Regions from separate parts of the Achromobacter pestifer genome, predicted to be linked through region 2. Evidence: predicted binding sites of a transcription regulator. Region 2 holds the regulator's gene; the other holds the start of a gene.

Region 1 (8,897 bases), 1.0 Mb from region 2:
GGTCCGACTGCCATTGCGCGGGAGCGGCGGTGGTGTTGCCGGTATGGCTGGACGCGGAGGACCAGGGCCAGGAATCGGGATCCTGCGAGGCGCCGCTACGCACTGGATAGGTTTCGAGCCAGACCAGCGACGGCAGTACCCAGGCGCCCGGCTCCAGCAAGGCGGACCGGTAGCGGCCTGCAAAGACCCGGCCGCCGCGCAGGCGCGCCGCGAGGTTGCGGCCCAGCGTCTGCATCAGGCGCGGCAGGCCTTCCTCGTCCGCGGGCGTGGCCAGCAGCAGGATGCGGTCGTTGGCAAGCAGCCAGCCGTGAACCGAGACGCGGTGGCGTTGGGCGGATTCGCCCAGCCACGTAGCCAGTTGGTTCAGGATGTCGGCCGGCGCGGGTTGCGACGGCGCCGCCAGCGGCTGGATGAAGTTGGCCTGCACCAGTTGGGGCAGCCCAGGGGCGTACAGACGGGGCAGACGGGCCATAGTGTCAGGACTTGCGTATTTGGAAGAACGGGTTGTCTTCGCTCACGGTATATAAATAGTGCCACGGTGGGCGCTGGTCAAGTCCCGTGATCATGGTCAGGGCAGGAAATCGCTTTTTTTTCTGTCGTTCGTACCCCATAAAGCCCAGGTTAACATTCGGCGACGGAACGTCGTACCGTGGATATCCCCTAATCCGCGGGACGTTTTTGCCCATCATTTCGACCGGAGGAAAGCAATGGCAGTCGCCCTGGAACTCATTTCGCAGCATCGCTGCTTCGGCGGCTGGCAGCGCTATTACCGCCACGCGTCCGCGGAGATCGGCCTGCCCATGCGTTTCTCCGTCTACATTCCGCCGCAGGCCGAACAAGGCCCGGTGCCGGTGCTGTTCTATCTGGCGGGCCTGACCTGCACGGAAGAGACCTTCATGATCAAGGCGGGCGCCCAGCGCCTGGCCGCCGAGCTCGGCGTCATGCTGGTCGCCCCGGACACCAGCCCGCGTGGCGCCAACGTGGCGGGCGAGGACGAAAGCTGGGACTTGGGCACCGGCGCGGGCTTCTATGTGGACGCCACCACCCCCGCGTGGCGCGGCCACTACCGCATGTACAGCTACGTGACGCAGGAATTGCACGGCATTGTCACGGGCGACGCCCTGCCCGGCGACGCGTCGCGTACCGGCATCTTTGGCCACTCCATGGGCGGCCACGGCGCGCTCGTGCTGGCGCTGCGCAACCCCGGCAAGTTCCGCTCGGTTTCCGCGTTTGCGCCCATCGCCGCGCCCAGCCAGTGCCCCTGGGGCAAGAAGGCGTTCGGCGCCTATCTGGGCGACAAGGTCGAGGACTGGGCCGCCTATGACGCCTCGGCGCTGATGCGCAGCGCCGTGCAGCCGTTTCCCGCCGGCATCCTGATCGATCAGGGCGAGTCGGATCAGTTCCTGGCCGAACAGTTGTATCCCGAGGTATTCGAGGCGGCCTGCGCCGCTGCCGGCCAGCCGCTGGAGCTGCGGCGCCAGCCGGGCTACGACCACGGCTACTACTTCATCTCGACGTTCATCGAGGATCACATCCGGTTTCACGTCGAGCGGCTTGGAAAACCGGCGCCCTGAAGGCGCGCTTCTATACTGGCGGGCCTGCCGCGGCAGGCTGCCTGCGCGCCCCGGCGCGCCGCCTGCGGTCTGTGCTCAATAGGAACGCCTGATTTGGTCAACGGAATCGCTCCCTTCGCCTGGATACTGCTGGGCGCCGTCGTGGTCCTGCTGCCCGGCATCGTCATGCTGCTGGGCCGCGGCGGCCCGCGCGACGAGCGCGGCCGCCGGATGTTCCAGTTCCGCCCGGTGCGTCGCCTGTTCGGCCTGATGCTGGTGCTGCTGGGATGCGTGTCGGGCCTGCTGGCGCTGTCGTTGGTGCAGTTCTTCCGCCTGACGACCGACGAGCCGGTCGCTCGCATCGAAGTGCGCCAGGTGGCCGACGGCCAGTTCCAGGTCAACGCCAGCGCGCCCGGCACCGGGAGCAAGCAGTACGTCCTTTATGGGGACCAGTGGCAGATCGATGCTCGCGTTGTGCGCTGGCGCCTGCCGGCGCTGATGGCCGGTGTGCCGCCGCTGTACCGGCTGGAACGCCTGTCTGGCCGCTATAGCGATGCGGCGCGCGAGGCCTCCGCCACGCGCTCGGTCCACGCGCTGGATGATTGGCCGGCGCCGGACCTGGCATCGCTGAAGAAGAATTTCCCGAACTGGTTCCCGTTCGTCGATGTCCAATTCGGCAGCGCCGCATATATGCCGCTGTTCGACGGCGCCCGCTATCAGGTGCTGCTGGATCCGCGCGGAGCGCTGTTCGTGCGGCCCGACGGCGAGGCCACGGCCGAGGGCCTGAAGCGCCTGGGCTGGTAGGGCAAGTCGCAGCCGCGCCCGAATGCAGGGGCTGGCCATCCGCCAGCAGCGTGCGCTTGTCCCCAAAGCGGCGCCCCGCTCCAAAAAAATAAACGGGGACATATATCGCCGAAGGAAACTTTGACGCGCCGCAATAGTCGAATTAGCACTCCCAATACTAGAGTGCTAACATCGAATCCATGTCGTTATCCCTTCGCCATCCGGAGATCCCCGCTATGAAGCAACCCAGTACCTCGTTGGCCGCTTCCGGCAACGCCCTGGCGTTGGCCATTGCCAATCCGGGCGCACTTGGCACGATCGACGCTTATATCTCCTCGGTCAACCGCCTGCCGGTCCTGTCCGCGGAACGTGAAACCGAGCTTGGTCGCCGCCTGCGCGACCAGGAAGACCTGGGCGCCGCGCGCGAACTGATTCTGTCGCACCTGCGCCTGGTGGTGTCGGTGGCCCGCCAGTACCTGGGCTACGGATTGCCGCATGCCGATCTCATTCAGGAAGGCAACGTCGGCCTGATGAAGGCCGTCAAGCGCTTCGACCCCGAGCGCGGCGTGCGCCTGGTGTCGTTCGCCGTGCACTGGATCAAGGCCGAAATCCACGAGTACATCATCCGCAACTGGCGTCTGGTGAAGGTCGCGACCACCAAGGCCCAGCGCAAGCTGTTCTTCAATCTGCGCAGCATGCGTCCCGACGGCCAGACGCTGGATCCGGACCAGGTCGACCACATCGCGCGCGAACTGAACGTGCGCCGCGAAGACGTGAGCGAAATGGAAGTACGCCTGTCCGGCCGCGACATGTCGCTGGAAAACCAGGACGATGACGATGACAGCTACGCGCCCATCGCCTACCTGTCCGACGAAGGCCGCCAGGAACCCACCCGGGTGCTGGAGCGCGCCGCGCGCGACCAGCTGCAAAGCGCCGGCCTGACCGACGCGCTGCAAGCGCTGGATCCGCGTTCGCGCCGCATCGTCGAGGCCCGCTGGCTGCAGGACGACGGCGGCGCCACGCTGCACGAACTGGCGCAGGAGTTCGGCGTGTCGGCCGAGCGCATCCGTCAGATCGAAGCGGCCGCCTTGAAGAAGATGCGCGGCAACCTCGCGTCTTGAGGCGCCTCGATGGACCACGAAAGGGCCGCTGGATAGCGGCCCTTTTGCTTTTCCGGCGCACGGCGGCGGCGCGTGAATAAATTGATACAAATTCGAGCGGAAAATTTGCGCGGCGCAAGAAACTTAATGAGGATCGCACCGCCTAACTTCATGTAGACCGCGAACTTCGGTTAGCAGTCTTGTCATCCGTCTCGGCTTCTCCTCTTTCCCCTCCCCTATGAGACGGATGCTTGCGGGGCACCATGCATACCTGGTGCCCCGTTTTTTATGCGCGCGCGCTTTGCGCTGGCAGAGGGAGGGCTCGGCGAACGCCGTTCGCCGCCAGGGCGAAGAACGGCCTGCCTAGGCCGCCTGGGCGTTGTCGGCAGCCGTCCTGGCCCCATGCCACAGCGCGTCCTGCACGCGCCGCACGCCCGTCGCCATCGAACCGTCCTGGTATAGCTTGATCCAGCGGTAGCCGGGCGCCATGTTGTCCACCACGTGCTTGCCGTCGCGGATGCTGAACTGGAAGCAGGTCGACGGCGTGGCCAGCAGGCGCAGGTTGTGGCGGCGGCGGTCGAACTCATGGTGCACATGGCCCCACAGCAGCACGCGGACCTGCGGCCAGCGCGTCAGCAGCTTGAACAGGGCCTGCGGGTTGTCGATCATCATCGAATCGTGCCAGTGGCTGTCGATCTGCATGGGGTTGTGATGCATGGCGATCAGCGTGTGGCGGCCCGGGGTCTCGGCCAGCGCGGCCTCCAGCAGATCGAGCTGGCTCGCGGGCAGATGGCCGGCATTGGAGCCGGGCACGGTGGTGTCCAGCGCCACCACGCGCCAGGCGCCCACGTCGGTCACCGGAACCGACCATTGCGGCAATTCCTGGCGCATCACGGCCGGCAGGTCATGGTTGCCCGGCAGGCAGCGGATGCTGGCCCGTTCCAGCGCGGGCGCCTCGGACAGGACGCGCGCCAGCCGGCGATAGGCCTCGGCCTCGCCGTCCTGGGACATGTCGCCAGTAGCCAGCAGCAGATCGGGGTGCTTGCCGTCCGCCTCGATCTGGCGCAGCACCGCGCGCAGGCTGGCGTCCGTGTTGACGCCCAGCATCGAGGTTTCCGGCTCGCCGAACAGATGGCTGTCAGTCAGCTGGACCAGCATGGCGGGCGCGTCGTCGCGCCGGGTCAGGGAGTGGATCCGGGCCAAGTGCCGCTCCTGCAAAGTTTGTGCGATTCCACATTACCCAAAAAACGTGGCGCGGCGCGTATCGCATGTCCGCATTGGGGTAACGAAACGTGCATTCTCCACGATTCCTGATGGTTTCCGCCCCGGACCTGAAGGAAAAAGCCGCTATTCTTGTGGAACTTCACACAAGCTCCGCCCACAGAACATGGATGTAGGTTTTCTCGTATTCGGCCTGGCAGGTCTGCTGACGCTGGTCTGTTTCATGCCGCCCCTGGCCGGACGCCTCAAGCTGCCCTACTCGGTGCTGCTGGCCATCGTCGGCTGTCTGCTCGGCATCATCGTGCACGTGCACGGCTGGGCGCCCAGCTGGATCGGCGACTTCCTGGATTCGCTGGAACGCTTCGAGATTTCCTCCGAAACCTTCCTGATGGTGTTCCTGCCGGTGCTCTTGTTCGAGACCGCGCTGTCCATGAACGTGCGGCGCCTGATGGACGACATCGGCCCCATCCTCATGATGGCCATCGTGGCCGTGGTGGTCTGCACCGTGGTGGTCGGGGTCACGCTGGACGCCATCTCGCCCTACGGCCTGGTGGTCTGCCTGCTGCTGGGCGCCATCGTCGCCACCACCGATCCCGTGGCGGTGGTGGGCATCTTCCGCGAAGTGGGCGCGCCCAAGCGCCTGACCACGCTGGTCGAAGGCGAAAGCCTGTTCAACGACGCAGCCTCCATCGCCTTGTACTCGGTGCTGCTGGCCGTGCTGGGCGGCCACGGCGAACTCACCGCCAGCGGCGTTTTCAACGACTTCGTCGTGCACTTCATCGGCGGCGGCGTGGCCGGCTTCGCCATGGGCCGGCTGGCCTGCTTCCTGTTCGCCTGGCTGCGCGGCTTTCCCACCGCGGAAATCACGCTGACGTTGACGCTGGCCTATCTGTCCTTCTTCATTTCCGAGCACTATCTGAACGTGTCGGGCGTGGTTGCCACGGTGATCGCCGGCCTGGTGGTGGGATCCACCGGCCGCACGCGCATGTCGCCCACCACCTTCGAGTACCTGTCCAGCGCCTGGGAGCAGTTCGGGTTCTGGGCCAACTCGCTGATTTTCCTGTTCGCGGCCATGCTGATCCCCAAGCTGATGGCGGCCGCCGATTGGCAGGAGCTGGTGCTGGTCGCCGTGGTGTTCGTGGCCACGCTGGTCGCGCGCGCCATCGTCGTCTTCGGCCTGTTGCCCTTGCTGGGGCTGACCCGGCTGGGGACCAAGGTCAGCAACCCCTACAAGGTGGTCATGCTGTGGGGCGGCCTGCGCGGCGCCGTGTCGCTGGCGCTGGCGCTGGCGGTCACGGAGCAGACCGGGGTGGCCGAAGAGGCGCGCCAGTTCATCGCGGTGGCCACCACCAGCTACGTGCTGCTGACCCTGTTCATCAACGGCATCAGCCTGCGCCCGCTGATCCGCATGCTGGGCCTGAACCAGTTGTCGCCGGTGGAGCGCACCATCCGCAACCAGGCCCTGGCCGTGGCGCTGGAAGACCTGCAGGGCAAGACCGAAGAGGTCGCCCGGTCCGAGCATATCGGCACCGAGGTCCGCGACCGCATCCGCTCCGTGTTTGACGCCAGCCTGGCCAGCGTGCACGACGGCCAGGTCAGCCAGATGACGGACGACCAGCGCGTGGGGGTGGGCCTGGCCATCGTGGCCCAGCGCGAAGAGGAAATGTTCTTCGACATCCTGAAGGCGCAGATCGTGGACTGGCGCATGGCGGAAACCCTGCTGGCGCGGGCGGAACGGCTGGAGGACGCGATCCGGCTGGGCGGCATCCCGGGCTTCGAACGCGCCATCGTCGCCGACGTGCGCTATTCCACAGGGTTCCGATTGGCCCTGCGCGTGCATTACGTGTTCGGCTTCCAGAGCTGGCTGGCGCGCGAACTGGGCCAGCGCTTCGCCAACCTGATGAGCAAGCGGTCGGTGGCGCAGCGCCTGATTGCCTTCGCGCGCGAACAGATCACGCCCCTGCTGGGCGAGGAAGCCACGCAGCGCATCGTGTCGCTGCACCAGCGCCGCCTGGACCTGATCGAAAACGCCATGCAGGCCCTGAACCTGCAATATCCGTCCTACGCCCAGTGGCTGCAGGAAAGCTACCTGGGCCGTGTGGCCCGCGAAATGGAGCGCATCCGCTACCGCGACATGCTTGAGCAGTTCCTGATCAGCGGCGAGGTCTACGCGGACCTGATGGCGCAGTTGGAGAGCCGCTGGGCCCACATCGACAAGCACCCGCCGCTGGACATCGAAATGAGCGCGGCCGAGCTGATCAAGCGCGTGCCGCTGTTCGAAGGCCTGTCCGCCGATTCCCTGCGGGCCATCAGCAAGCTGCTCAAGCCGCGCCTGGCGCTGCCGGATCAGCGCGTGCTGACCAAGGGCCGCCATGGGGAAGAGATGTGTTTCGTGGCCTCGGGCGCCGTGGCCGTGCATCTCCCCGATAACACCATGATCGAACTGGGCAGCGGCGAATTCTTTGGCGAGCTTGGTCTGTTGGGTGAAGAGCAGTTGATGCCGGAGGTGACGTCGCTGGGTTACAGCAAGCTGCTGATGCTGTCTTCGCGCGATTTCCACGCCCTGCTGGCGCGCGACGAGCATCTGCGCGAACGCATCCAGGTCGTGGCCAAGCAACGCCTGCGCGCGATCGAAGTGTGGAAGCAGTTTTCACAGGCCAATGCCGCGCCTGCGCCGGTCCCCGCGCCGGCGTCGGCGCCGAGTCCGGCCCAGGCCGCTGAAGCCGCGGAAGCGGCGGGTGCATCGTCCGGCACCGATGCCCCGGCGGCCCGCGAGGCGCGGGAAGCGGACGCGCCGGCCGCAAGCGATGCGGCGGGCAATCCCGCAGATAGTCCCGCGGACGGCCCCACTCTGGGCGAGCCCGGCATCGTTCCGCGTTAGCCCTGGATCCCGTGGATGCCTCCGCATCCGCGGGACGGAATACTAGGCCGGGATTTCGCCGGCCGCGCGGCGTTGCATGATGTCTTCGATGATCACCAGCGCCGCCTCCAGCGTGAATTCGCCTTCCGCGACCTGGCGCACCGCCGTGGCCGCGTCGATGGTGGCGATCTCCATCACCTCGCCATCCCGGTTGGCAGGACGCGCATCAGCCGCCAGCACGCAGGTGCTGGTCAGGACATCCTCGACCTGATAGCCCTCGGGCAGCCGGCGGTGGATGCGCAGAATGGTGCGCAGGGGCGAGCGCCGCGTCAGGTCGGGCTCGTCCAGCCCTGCTTCTTCGCCGCACTCGCGCACCAGCGCCAGTTCCAGGTCTTCGCGGCTGCCGGCCAGGCCGCCGACCAAGGTGTCCCACATACCGGGATCGGTGGACTTGCTGAGCGCGCGGCGCGCGACCCACAAGCGGCCGTCCGGCGTCCATGCGTTCAGGTGCACGGCCTTGGTGAGCAAGCCCAGCGGTCGCACTGCCGCGCGCTCGATCACGCCCAGCGGCTCGTCGCCATCCAGAACGTCCAGCAATTCGTCGCGCCAACCGCGCAAGCAGTTGGCTTGGCGCAACAGTTGCGCGGCTTGTTCGAGCACGCTGTTCAGGCTCGCGCCCGGTTGCAGGTCCATGCCGATGCGCAGGCTCTCGCCATCCGCCGCGATGCCGGGCGCGTCGCGCAAGGCGTCGCACGCCGCGTGCGTGGCCCAGCCGCAGCGACGCCCCGCTATATAAAGAGCGCGCGCGCCTTGCGGGGCGGGCTCTTGCGCGCGGGCGCACAGGTCGGCGTACAAGTCGGACAACTGCTTGGGCATCGTGGAACCGTGGTGATGATGTTGCCGACGATTTTATGCCACCCTGTTTACGGCGCGTGGTCAAGGGGGCGCGGCCAGATGGGGGCAGGCTGGATGAATTCAAGGGCGCTAACTTACATCTGTTTGCGCGTCCGCTATAATCCGCCAGTTTCTTTGTGATTTCGAGTGGGAACGACAGGGGCCGCTCTATCTCCCCGTCACGCCCTACCATCTAATAATTGCGCGTTGCCCGGTTCCGGCGACTTCCGCCACTAGCGAACGGACCTTCGCGCCGTGTTTCGAGGTAAGCATGAAGAAGTGGAGAGGGATACTGGGGGCTTGTGCGATGCTGATTGGCAGCGTGGCAGGTGCTCAGGTGCAAGACATGCCCGGCGGCCCGAAGGTCAATCAGCTCAACCTGCATGAAGGTGTCACGGCGATCTCGCGCGACATCATGTGGTTGCATTGGATGTTGCTCACGATCTGTATCGTGATTTTCATCGGCGTCTTCGGAGTGATGTTCTA
Region 2 (8,897 bases):
GGATAGTTCCGCGTGGCGGCATGATTTCGGTGAGCCGGCTCGCGGTGAACCTATCCTGCCCATGCCAACGCGGACGGAGAGCGATTACACCATGAGCGACCAAAGCGAACTGAAGAACATGGGTTTGAAGGCGACGTTCCCTCGCCTGAAAATTCTTGATATTTTCCGGAAATCGGATCAACGGCACCTGAGCGCCGAAGACGTCTATCGCGCCCTGATCGGCGAAAACGTCGAAATCGGGCTGGCTACGGTCTACCGCGTCCTGACCCAGTTCGAACAGGCCGGCATCCTTGCCCGCAGCCAGTTCGACAGCGGCAAGGCGGTGTTCGAGCTCAACGATGGCGATCACCACGATCACCTGATCTGCACGAATTGCGGCAAGGTGGTCGAGTTTTCGGACCCCGAGATCGAAAAGCGCCAGCAAAAGATTGCCAAGGACAACTCCTTCGCGTTGGAAAGCCACGCCATGGTGTTGTACGGCATTTGCGGCAGCTGCATGAAGGGCCGCTGATCCGGCCCTATCGGACGGCCCGCGGCTACGCTCGCGGCGGGCAAGTGAGATCCAAATCCCCTTCAAGTTGAAGGGGATTTTTTTATGGCGGGAATCGACCCTTTTTCTGCCGGAGGGCCGCCTTCAAAAGGCAGGCCGGCAGTTCAGTCTTGCCCGAAGCCTTCCAGCATTTCGCGGGCGTGTTCGCGGGTGGTGGCGGTGAGCTTGATGCCGCCCAGCATGCGCGCGATTTCCTCGACGCGGGCGGAGGCGTCCAGCTCTTCGATGCTGGAGCGGGTGACGCCGCGCGATTCGGCCTTGCTGACCAGGAACTGATTGTTGGCGCAGGCGGCGACCTGGGGCAGGTGGGTCACGCACAGCACCTGGTGGCGTTCGCCGAGCTCGCGCAGCAGCTTGCCGACGGCCTCGGCCACCGCGCCGCCCACGCCGCTGTCGACTTCGTCGAAGATCAGGGTGGGCACGCGCGCGGCGCGGCTGGCAATCACGGACAGCGCCAGCGAAATCCGCGACAGTTCACCGCCCGAGGCCACCTTGGCCAGCGGACGCGGCGTGGTCCCGGCATGGCCGGCCACCAGGAATTCGACCTGCTCGTTGCCCTGCGCGGACGGCGCCGATTCGGCCAGCGTGGGCTCGAATTTGCCGCCTTGCATGGCCAGCGTCTGCATGGCCTGCGTGACCTGCTTGCCCAGGTCCTTGGCGACCTTGCGGCGCGCCGTCGTCAGTTTGGCGGCCGTGGCGTCGTACTGCGCCTGCGCGGCCTGCGTCTGGGCGCGCAGGGCATCGATGTCGCCCGCGGCTTGCAGCGCCTTGAGCTGGGCATGCAGCGTGTCGCGCAGCTCGCAAAGCGCGTCGGGCTCGACACGGAATTTGCGGCCTGTTTCGAACACCAGGCCCAGCCGGGCTTCGACGGTCACGAGCCGCCGCGGATCGAGGTCGACGCGGCTGACGTAGTTGTTCAGGTCCGACACGGCCTCGCTCACGGCGATGCGGGCGGATTCCAGTTCGTCGTACACGCCCTGCAGGCCGGGATCATGGCGCAGCATCTGCTGGATGCGGTGGTTCGCCGAGGTGAGCCGGTGGTGCGCGGAATCGCCTTCGCCGTCCAGGGCTTCGAGGATCTGCGTGGCGCCATCCAGCAGGGATTGCGAATGCGACAGGCGCGTGTGCTCGGACTGCAGCGCATCCCATTCGTCGGGGCCGAGATTCAGCTGATCGAGTTCGTCGACCTGCCATTGCAGGCGGTCGCGCTCGGTGGCCAGGCTGGCGGCGTCCTTTTCGGCGGATTCCAGCTGGCGTGCCAGCGCGCGCCATTGCTTCCAGGCCTGGCCGACCGCGTTGCGCAGTTCGCCATGGCCGCCGTGGGCATCCAGCAGGTCGCGCTGGGCGTCGGCGCGCATCAGGCTCTGGTGCGCGTGCTGGCCATGGATGTCGACCAGGCTGTCGCCCAGTTCGCGCAATTGCGCCACGGTGGCGGGCGTGCCGTTGATATAGGCGCGGCTGCGGCCCTGGGCGTCGATGACGCGGCGCAAGGATAGCTCCGTGTCGGCGTCGATCTGGCGCTCTTGCAGCCAGGCGATCAGCCCTTTGGGCGTATCGAAGACCGCGGTGATGTCGGCGCGCGGCGCGCCTTCGCGCAGCATGCTGGCGTCGCCGCGCTCGCCCAGCGCGAGCGCCAGCGCGTCCACCAGTATGGATTTTCCCGCGCCGGTTTCGCCGGAAAAGACGGTGAAGCCGGGGCCGAAATGGATCTCGGTCTGTTCGACGATGACGAAGTCGCGGATATGCAGGGTGCGCAGCATGTCGGGGCGCTTACTACTCTACGTTGTCGGAGGCTTCGGGCATCAGGTTCCAGTGCAGCTTGCGGCGCAGGGTGGAGAAGAAACTGTAGCCTTCGGGATGCACGAAGCGGATGGTATAGGGCGCGCGCTGCACGACGATGCGGTCGCCCGGCTGCAGGTCGGACCAGGTCTGCATGTCGAAATGCACGCTGGCGCCGACCTCCACGCGGCCCATGGCCGTGAGCGTCATGTTCAGCACGCCGCTGTCGGGAATGACGATGGGGCGGTTGGACAGCGTTTGCGGCGCCACGGGCACCAGCACCATGGCGTTCATGCCCGGATGCAGGATGGGGCCGTTGGCCGACAGCGCGTACGCGGTGGAGCCCGTGGGCGTGGCGATGATCAGGCCGTCGGCGCGCTGCGTGTACATGAAGGCGCCGTCCAGCTCCACCCGCACTTCGATCATGCCGCCGCGTCCCGCGCGGTTCAGCACGACGTCGTTCAGGGCGGACGCGGAATACATTTTCTGGTCGCCGCGCCACACGCTGCCTTCCAGCAGCATGCGTTCCTCGATCTGGAAGCTGCCTTCGAGCACGCGCGCCAGGGCGCCGTGCGCGTCCTGCAGCGCGATGTCGGTGATGAAACCCAGGCGCCCGTGGTTGATGCCGACCAGCGGCATGCCATAGGGAGCGAGGTGGCGGCTTGCGCCCAGCACGGTGCCGTCGCCGCCCATGACCACGGCCAGCGACGCGGTCTTGCCGATTTCCTCGAGCGTGGCGACGGGGTATTCGGTCAGTCCGGTATTGCGCGCCGTGTCCGCATCGATGAGCACCTGCCGGCCCGCTTGCGTCAGCGCGTGGGCGAGTGCTCTCAGCGGTGTGTCCAGGCCGGTGTCCTGGTATCTGCCGATCAGGGCTACGGTAGGAAAATGCATGGCTGCTTGCGTATCAAGAAAGGCCAGACCAGAAGCCGAAACCTGCCCGGAATGGGCGGTTTAGCCGATTATATGGGGCCGCATATGGGCTTGCGGGACAAAAATCGCCTCAATTGAAAAAGATTCCCTAAAATACTTGCTATGGATGACCGCGCACGCGCACTACTGAAAGCGTTGATCGAACGCTATATCGCCGATGGGCAGCCAGTCGGCTCGCGGACGCTATCGAAAGTTTTCGACTTGTCCCCGGCCACGATCCGCAATGTGATGGCGGACCTCGAAGAACTGGGCCTGATCCACAGCCCGCACACCTCCGCCGGCCGCGTTCCCACGCCGCGGGGCTACCGCATGTTCGTCGATTCGCTGCTGGCGGTGCAGTCCTACCAGCTCGAACCGCACAACATGGGCGAGATGCTGGCAGCCGCCGAACCCACGCGCGCCGTCAACGCCGCGGCGGCCTTGCTGTCCAACCTGACCCAGTTCGCCGGCGTGGTGCTGACGCCCAAGCGCGCGCAGGTGTTCCGCCAGATCGAATTCATCCGCCTGTCCGACAAGCGCGTGCTGCTCATCATCGTCACGCCCGACGGCGACGTGCAGAACCGCATCCTTTTCGTCCAGCGCGACTATGCCGAGGCGGAATTGCTGGAAGCCGGCAATTTCTTCAACATGCATTTCGCCGGCAAGTCCTTCAACGCGGTGCGGCAGACCCTGTCCACCGAATTGGCGCAACTGCGCGAAGACATCTCGCGCCTGATGCAGGCCGCGGTCGAAGCCAGCGCGGAAGCCGCCGAGGACGGCGACGCCATGGTCATCTCCGGAGAGCGCAAGCTGCTGGACGTGACCGACATCGCGTCCGACATGGACCGCCTGCGCAAGATGTTCTCGCTGTTCGAGAAAAAGACCGACCTGCTGCAGCTGCTGGACGTGTCCACCCGCGCCCAGGGCGTGCAGATCTACATCGGCGGCGATTCACAGCTGGTGCCGATGGAAGAGGTCTCGGTCATCACCGCGCCTTACGGCGTGGACGGCAAGGTCGTGGGCACGCTGGGCGTGATCGGTCCCACGCGCATGGCCTACGAACGCGTCATTCCCATCGTGGATATCACGGCGCGCTTGCTGTCCAACGCCCTCAGCCACAACCAGTAGGTCCATCCAAAGCTACGTCCTCCTTGCGGAGGAAGGGGAGTGTTTGTGTTTCTTCGCCTGTTCAAGTACCTGTGGCCTGAGCGCTATCTGCCGGAACCCGAGCAGGAAGACCCCTTCGATGAAGACCCCGCGCCGCGCGGGCCGGGCAAGGTCGGCGTGCTGCTGGTGAACCTGGGCACGCCGGACACGCCGGGCAAGCAGGACATACGCAAGTACCTGGGCGAGTTCCTGTCCGACCCGCGCGTGATCGAGATTCCGCGTTATCTGTGGAAGCCCATCCTGCATTGCCTGGTCTTGACCATGCGGCCCAAGAAACTGGAGCCGCGCTACGCCGGCGTCTGGATGAAGGAAGGCTCGCCGCTGATGGTGTACAGCCAGCGCCAGGCCGATGGCGTGCGCGCCGCCCTGGCCGAAGCCGGGATCGACGCCGTGGTGGAGCTCGGCATGCGCTACGGCAACCCCTCGATCCCGGACGCCGTCTCGCGCCTGCGCCGGCAGGGCTGCGAGCGCATCCTGACCGTCCCGCTCTATCCCCAGTACGCCGCCAGTACCACCGCCACGGTGGTGGACGCGGTCACGCGCCATGCCGGCCGCCTGCGCGATCAACCCGAACTGCGCTTCATCAAGCGCTTCCACGAAGAGCCGGCCTACCTGGATGCGCTGGCCGGCCGCATCGAGCGCTACTGGCAGGAGCACGGCAAGCCGCAGAAGCTGGTCATGAGCTTCCATGGCCTGCCGCGCTATTCGATCGAACTGGGTGATCCCTACTACCGCGATTGCATGGACACGGCGCGTCTGCTGTCCCAGCGCCTGTCGCTGCCGCGTGAACAGATCGAGGTGACCTTCCAGAGCCGCTTCGGCACCGCCCGTTGGCTGGAGCCCTATACCGAACCTACCCTGAAGGCGCTGGCCGCGGCCGGCGTGACCGAGGTCGATGTGGTGTGTCCGGGTTTTGTGGCAGACTGTCTGGAAACCCTGGAAGAGATCAGCCTGGAATGCCGCGACGCCTTTATCGGGGCCGGCGGCAAGCGCTTTCGCTACATTCCGGCGATCAACGACGATCCTGCCTGGATCGCAGGGCTGGCCGACCTGGTGGCACGCCACTTGCAGGGATGGCCCACGCAAATCACGGACTTGAAGGAGAAGGCGCATGCACCATGATCCCAAGACTGGAAAAATCGTCAAAAAGGGGCAGGTCAGCACCCCTGTGGACGAAGATCAGGTGGAACACGAACTGGACGAGGCGCTCGCCGAGACCTTTCCCGCCAGCGATCCCATCGCAATCAGCCCCGAGCCCGACGAGGACCGGGACGTGGATCGCGCCCTGAAGGACAGTTTTCCCGCTAGCGATCCAGCCGCGCCCGCGCAGCCTCACAAGAAGTAGGCTGCCGCGGCGGCGGTCCGCCGTTAGCCGGGTGGTGGCAGAAAACGCCGAATTCGTGCTTGCAGTCTTAGATTTGACGGCATTTGGCAGAAATTGGGCGGATTATTGATTACATTCCACGTGCCTCTGCTACCCGGAGCCGTCAGGGAATATTTGCTTTCCCGGGCTTGAAATAGGGGTATTGGCCCCCATTCATGTCTGCGAAAGCCATACTTTTTGGAGGATTCCCCATGACGGCACCCCATGAGCCTGTAGATCAGACGCCCGAAGTCGGCCAGAACGCCGATGCGGCCTCCGCCGCCGAGGACGCCGTGCAGGCCGAGCTGAACGAGTTGCGCGCCCAGCTGGACGCCGCCCAGGCTACCGTCAATGAGCAGCAGGACCAGCTCTTGCGCGTACGGGCCGAAGCCGACAATGTGCGCCGCCGTGCCCAGGAAGACGTGTCCAAGGCGCGCAAGTTCGGCATCGAGTCGTTCGCCGAAAGCCTGGTTCCGGTCAAGGACAGCCTGGAAGCCGCACTGGCCCAGCCTGACCAGACCGTTGAAACGCTGCGCGAAGGCGTCGAAGTCACGCTCAAGCAGCTGACGGCCGCCTTCGAGCGTAATCTGCTCAAGGAAATCGCGCCGGCGCAGGGCGACAAGTTCGACCCGCACCAGCATCAGGCCATTTCGTCGATTCCCGCCGAGCAGCCCGCCAATACCGTGGTGCAGCTGCTGCAAAAGGGCTATGCCATCACCGATCGAACCCTGCGTCCGGCGTTGGTGGTGGTGTCCGCCGGCCAAGGCTGAACCGGCCGCGCGCCATGACAGATCCCCGGTTCGACCCCGCCCAGGTATTCCAGGTGTTCGGCATGCGTCATGTCGACACCCAGGGATTCGACGCGGCGGTGGTCCAGGCGCCGGGGGCGGACCTGCGTTGCGTGTTCCTGTGGGGCCAGGATTGCTACAACTGCAATCTTTTCAAGCAGGCGGCCTTGCTGCATCAGGACACGCTGCTGGGACTGGGCCTGAGCTGGTTCGAGGCCGATGTCTACGCGGATGAAGCGCTGGGCAGGCGTTTTTCCCTGCATGGCGTCCCCACTTTTGTGCTGTACCGGGCCGGCAAGCGGCTGGGCCGTATCACGGGTTGGCCCGGGTTGCCCCAGTTCACGGCGGCCATCCACCGTCTGCAGGACGCGGCTGCGGAAAATTCCAGCCAGGCGTCTTGAAAAACCCCTCGGGCAGCCCCAGTTATGTGGGGACAAGAAGTTTCTCTCTATTTTCACAGATTCAATCAAGGTAACCGACCATGAGCAAGATTATTGGCATCGACCTGGGCACGACCAACAGCTGCGTGGCTGTCATGGACGGCGGGCAGGTCAAAATCATTGAAAACGCTGAAGGCACTCGCACCACCCCCTCCATCGTTGCCTACATGGACGATGGCGAAACCCTGGTGGGCGCGCCGGCCAAGCGTCAGGCTGTGACCAACCCGCGCAACACCCTGTACGCGGTGAAGCGCCTGATCGGCCGCAAGTTTGAAGAAAAGGCTGTGCAGAAGGACATCAACCTGATGCCTTATGCCATCGTCCGCGCCGACAACGGCGACGCCTGGGTGGAAGTGCGCGGCAAGAAGATGGCGCCTCCCCAAGTGTCGGCTGACGTGCTGCGCAAGATGAAGAAGACCGCCGAGGACTACCTGGGCGAAGAAGTGACCGAGGCCGTCATCACCGTGCCCGCCTACTTCAACGACAGCCAGCGCCAGGCCACCAAGGACGCCGGCCGCATCGCCGGCCTGGAAGTCAAGCGCATCATCAACGAACCTACCGCTGCCGCGCTGGCGTTCGGCCTGGACAAGACCGAAAAGGGCGACCGCAAGATCGCCGTCTATGACCTGGGCGGCGGCACGTTCGACGTGTCCATCATCGAAATCGCCGACGTGGATGGCGAAAAGCAGTTCGAAGTGCTGTCGACCAACGGCGACACCTTCCTGGGCGGCGAAGACTTCGACCAGCGCATCATCGACTACATCATTGCCGAGTTCAAGAAGGAACAAGGCGTTGATCTGTCCAAGGACGTGCTGGCCCTGCAGCGCCTGAAGGAAGCCGCCGAAAAGGCCAAGATCGAACTGTCCTCGACGCAGCAGACCGAAATCAACCTGCCGTACATCACGGCGGATGCCTCGGGTCCGAAGCACCTGAACCTGAAGATCACGCGCGCCAAGCTGGAAGCGCTGGTCGAAGAACTGATCGAACGCACGATCGAGCCCTGCCGCGTGGCCATCAAGGACGCCGGCGTGAAGGTTTCCGACATCGACGACGTGATCCTGGTCGGCGGCATGACTCGCATGCCCAAGGTCCAGGAAAAGGTGAAGGAATTCTTCGGCAAGGATCCGCGCAAGGACGTGAACCCCGATGAAGCCGTCGCCGCTGGCGCCGCCATCCAGGGCTCCGTGCTGTCGGGCGACCGCAAGGACGTGCTGCTGCTGGACGTCACTCCCCTGTCCCTGGGCATCGAAACCCTGGGCGGCGTGATGACCAAGATGATCCAGAAGAACACGACCATCCCGACCCGGTTCTCGCAGACCTTCTCGACCGCTGACGACAACCAGCCGGCCGTGACGATCAAGGTGTTCCAGGGCGAGCGCGAAATTGCCGCGGGCAACAAGGCCCTGGGCGAGTTCAACCTCGAAGGGATCCCGCCGTCGCCCCGCGGCATGCCGCAGATCGAAGTCACGTTCGACATCGACGCCAACGGCATCCTGCACGTGTCCGCCAAGGACAAGGGTACCGGCAAGGAAAACAAGATCACCATCAAGGCCAACTCGGGTCTGTCGGAAGACGAGATCCAGCGCATGGTCAAGGATGCCGAGGCCAACGCCGAGGAAGATCACCGCGTCGCCGAACTGGCCCAGGCGCGCAACCAGGCCGATGCGCTGGTGCATGCCACCCGCAAGTCGCTGACCGAGTATGGCGATAAGCTCGAAGCTTCCGAAAAGGAAAGCATCGAAGCCGCCATCAAGGACCTGGAAGACACGCTGAAGGAAGGCGACAAGGCCGCGATCGACGCCAAGGTGGAAGCCCTGTCGACGGTTTCGCAGAAGCTGGGCGAAAAGATGTACGCCGACATGCAGGCGCAACAAGCCGCCGGCCAGCAGCAAGCGGCC

Evidence for each region. Region 2 encodes HrcA, which represses chaperone genes, less so after heat shock. Its sites were predicted from a motif close to TTAGCACTCNNNNNNNNNGAGTGCTAA; they were not measured.
Region 1: rpoH (RNA polymerase sigma factor RpoH) is a predicted target of HrcA. The motif match lies at 2,500-2,526, and genes of this name have one in related genera.

The regions. Positions count from the first base shown of each region.
Region 1 covers NZ_CP053985.1:2,422,254-2,431,150, reverse strand. The annotation lists gene FOC84_RS11760 (hypothetical protein) at 1-472, opposite strand, end outside; gene fghA (S-formylglutathione hydrolase) at 708-1,574, shown strand; gene FOC84_RS11750 (hypothetical protein) at 1,668-2,357, shown strand; gene rpoH (RNA polymerase sigma factor RpoH) at 2,573-3,457, shown strand; gene cpdA (3',5'-cyclic-AMP phosphodiesterase) at 3,800-4,639, opposite strand; gene FOC84_RS11735 (cation:proton antiporter) at 4,824-7,538, shown strand; gene FOC84_RS11730 (NUDIX hydrolase) at 7,581-8,393, opposite strand; gene coxB (cytochrome c oxidase subunit II) at 8,683-8,897, shown strand, end outside.
Region 2 covers NZ_CP053985.1:1,422,158-1,431,054, reverse strand. The annotation lists gene fur (ferric iron uptake transcriptional regulator) at 92-511, shown strand; gene recN (DNA repair protein RecN) at 655-2,310, opposite strand; gene FOC84_RS07035 (NAD kinase) at 2,324-3,223, opposite strand; gene hrcA (heat-inducible transcriptional repressor HrcA) at 3,365-4,369, shown strand; gene hemH (ferrochelatase) at 4,415-5,530, shown strand; gene FOC84_RS07020 (hypothetical protein) at 5,520-5,753, shown strand; gene grpE (nucleotide exchange factor GrpE) at 5,984-6,541, shown strand; gene FOC84_RS07010 (thioredoxin family protein) at 6,556-6,960, shown strand; gene dnaK (molecular chaperone DnaK) at 7,041-8,897, shown strand, end outside.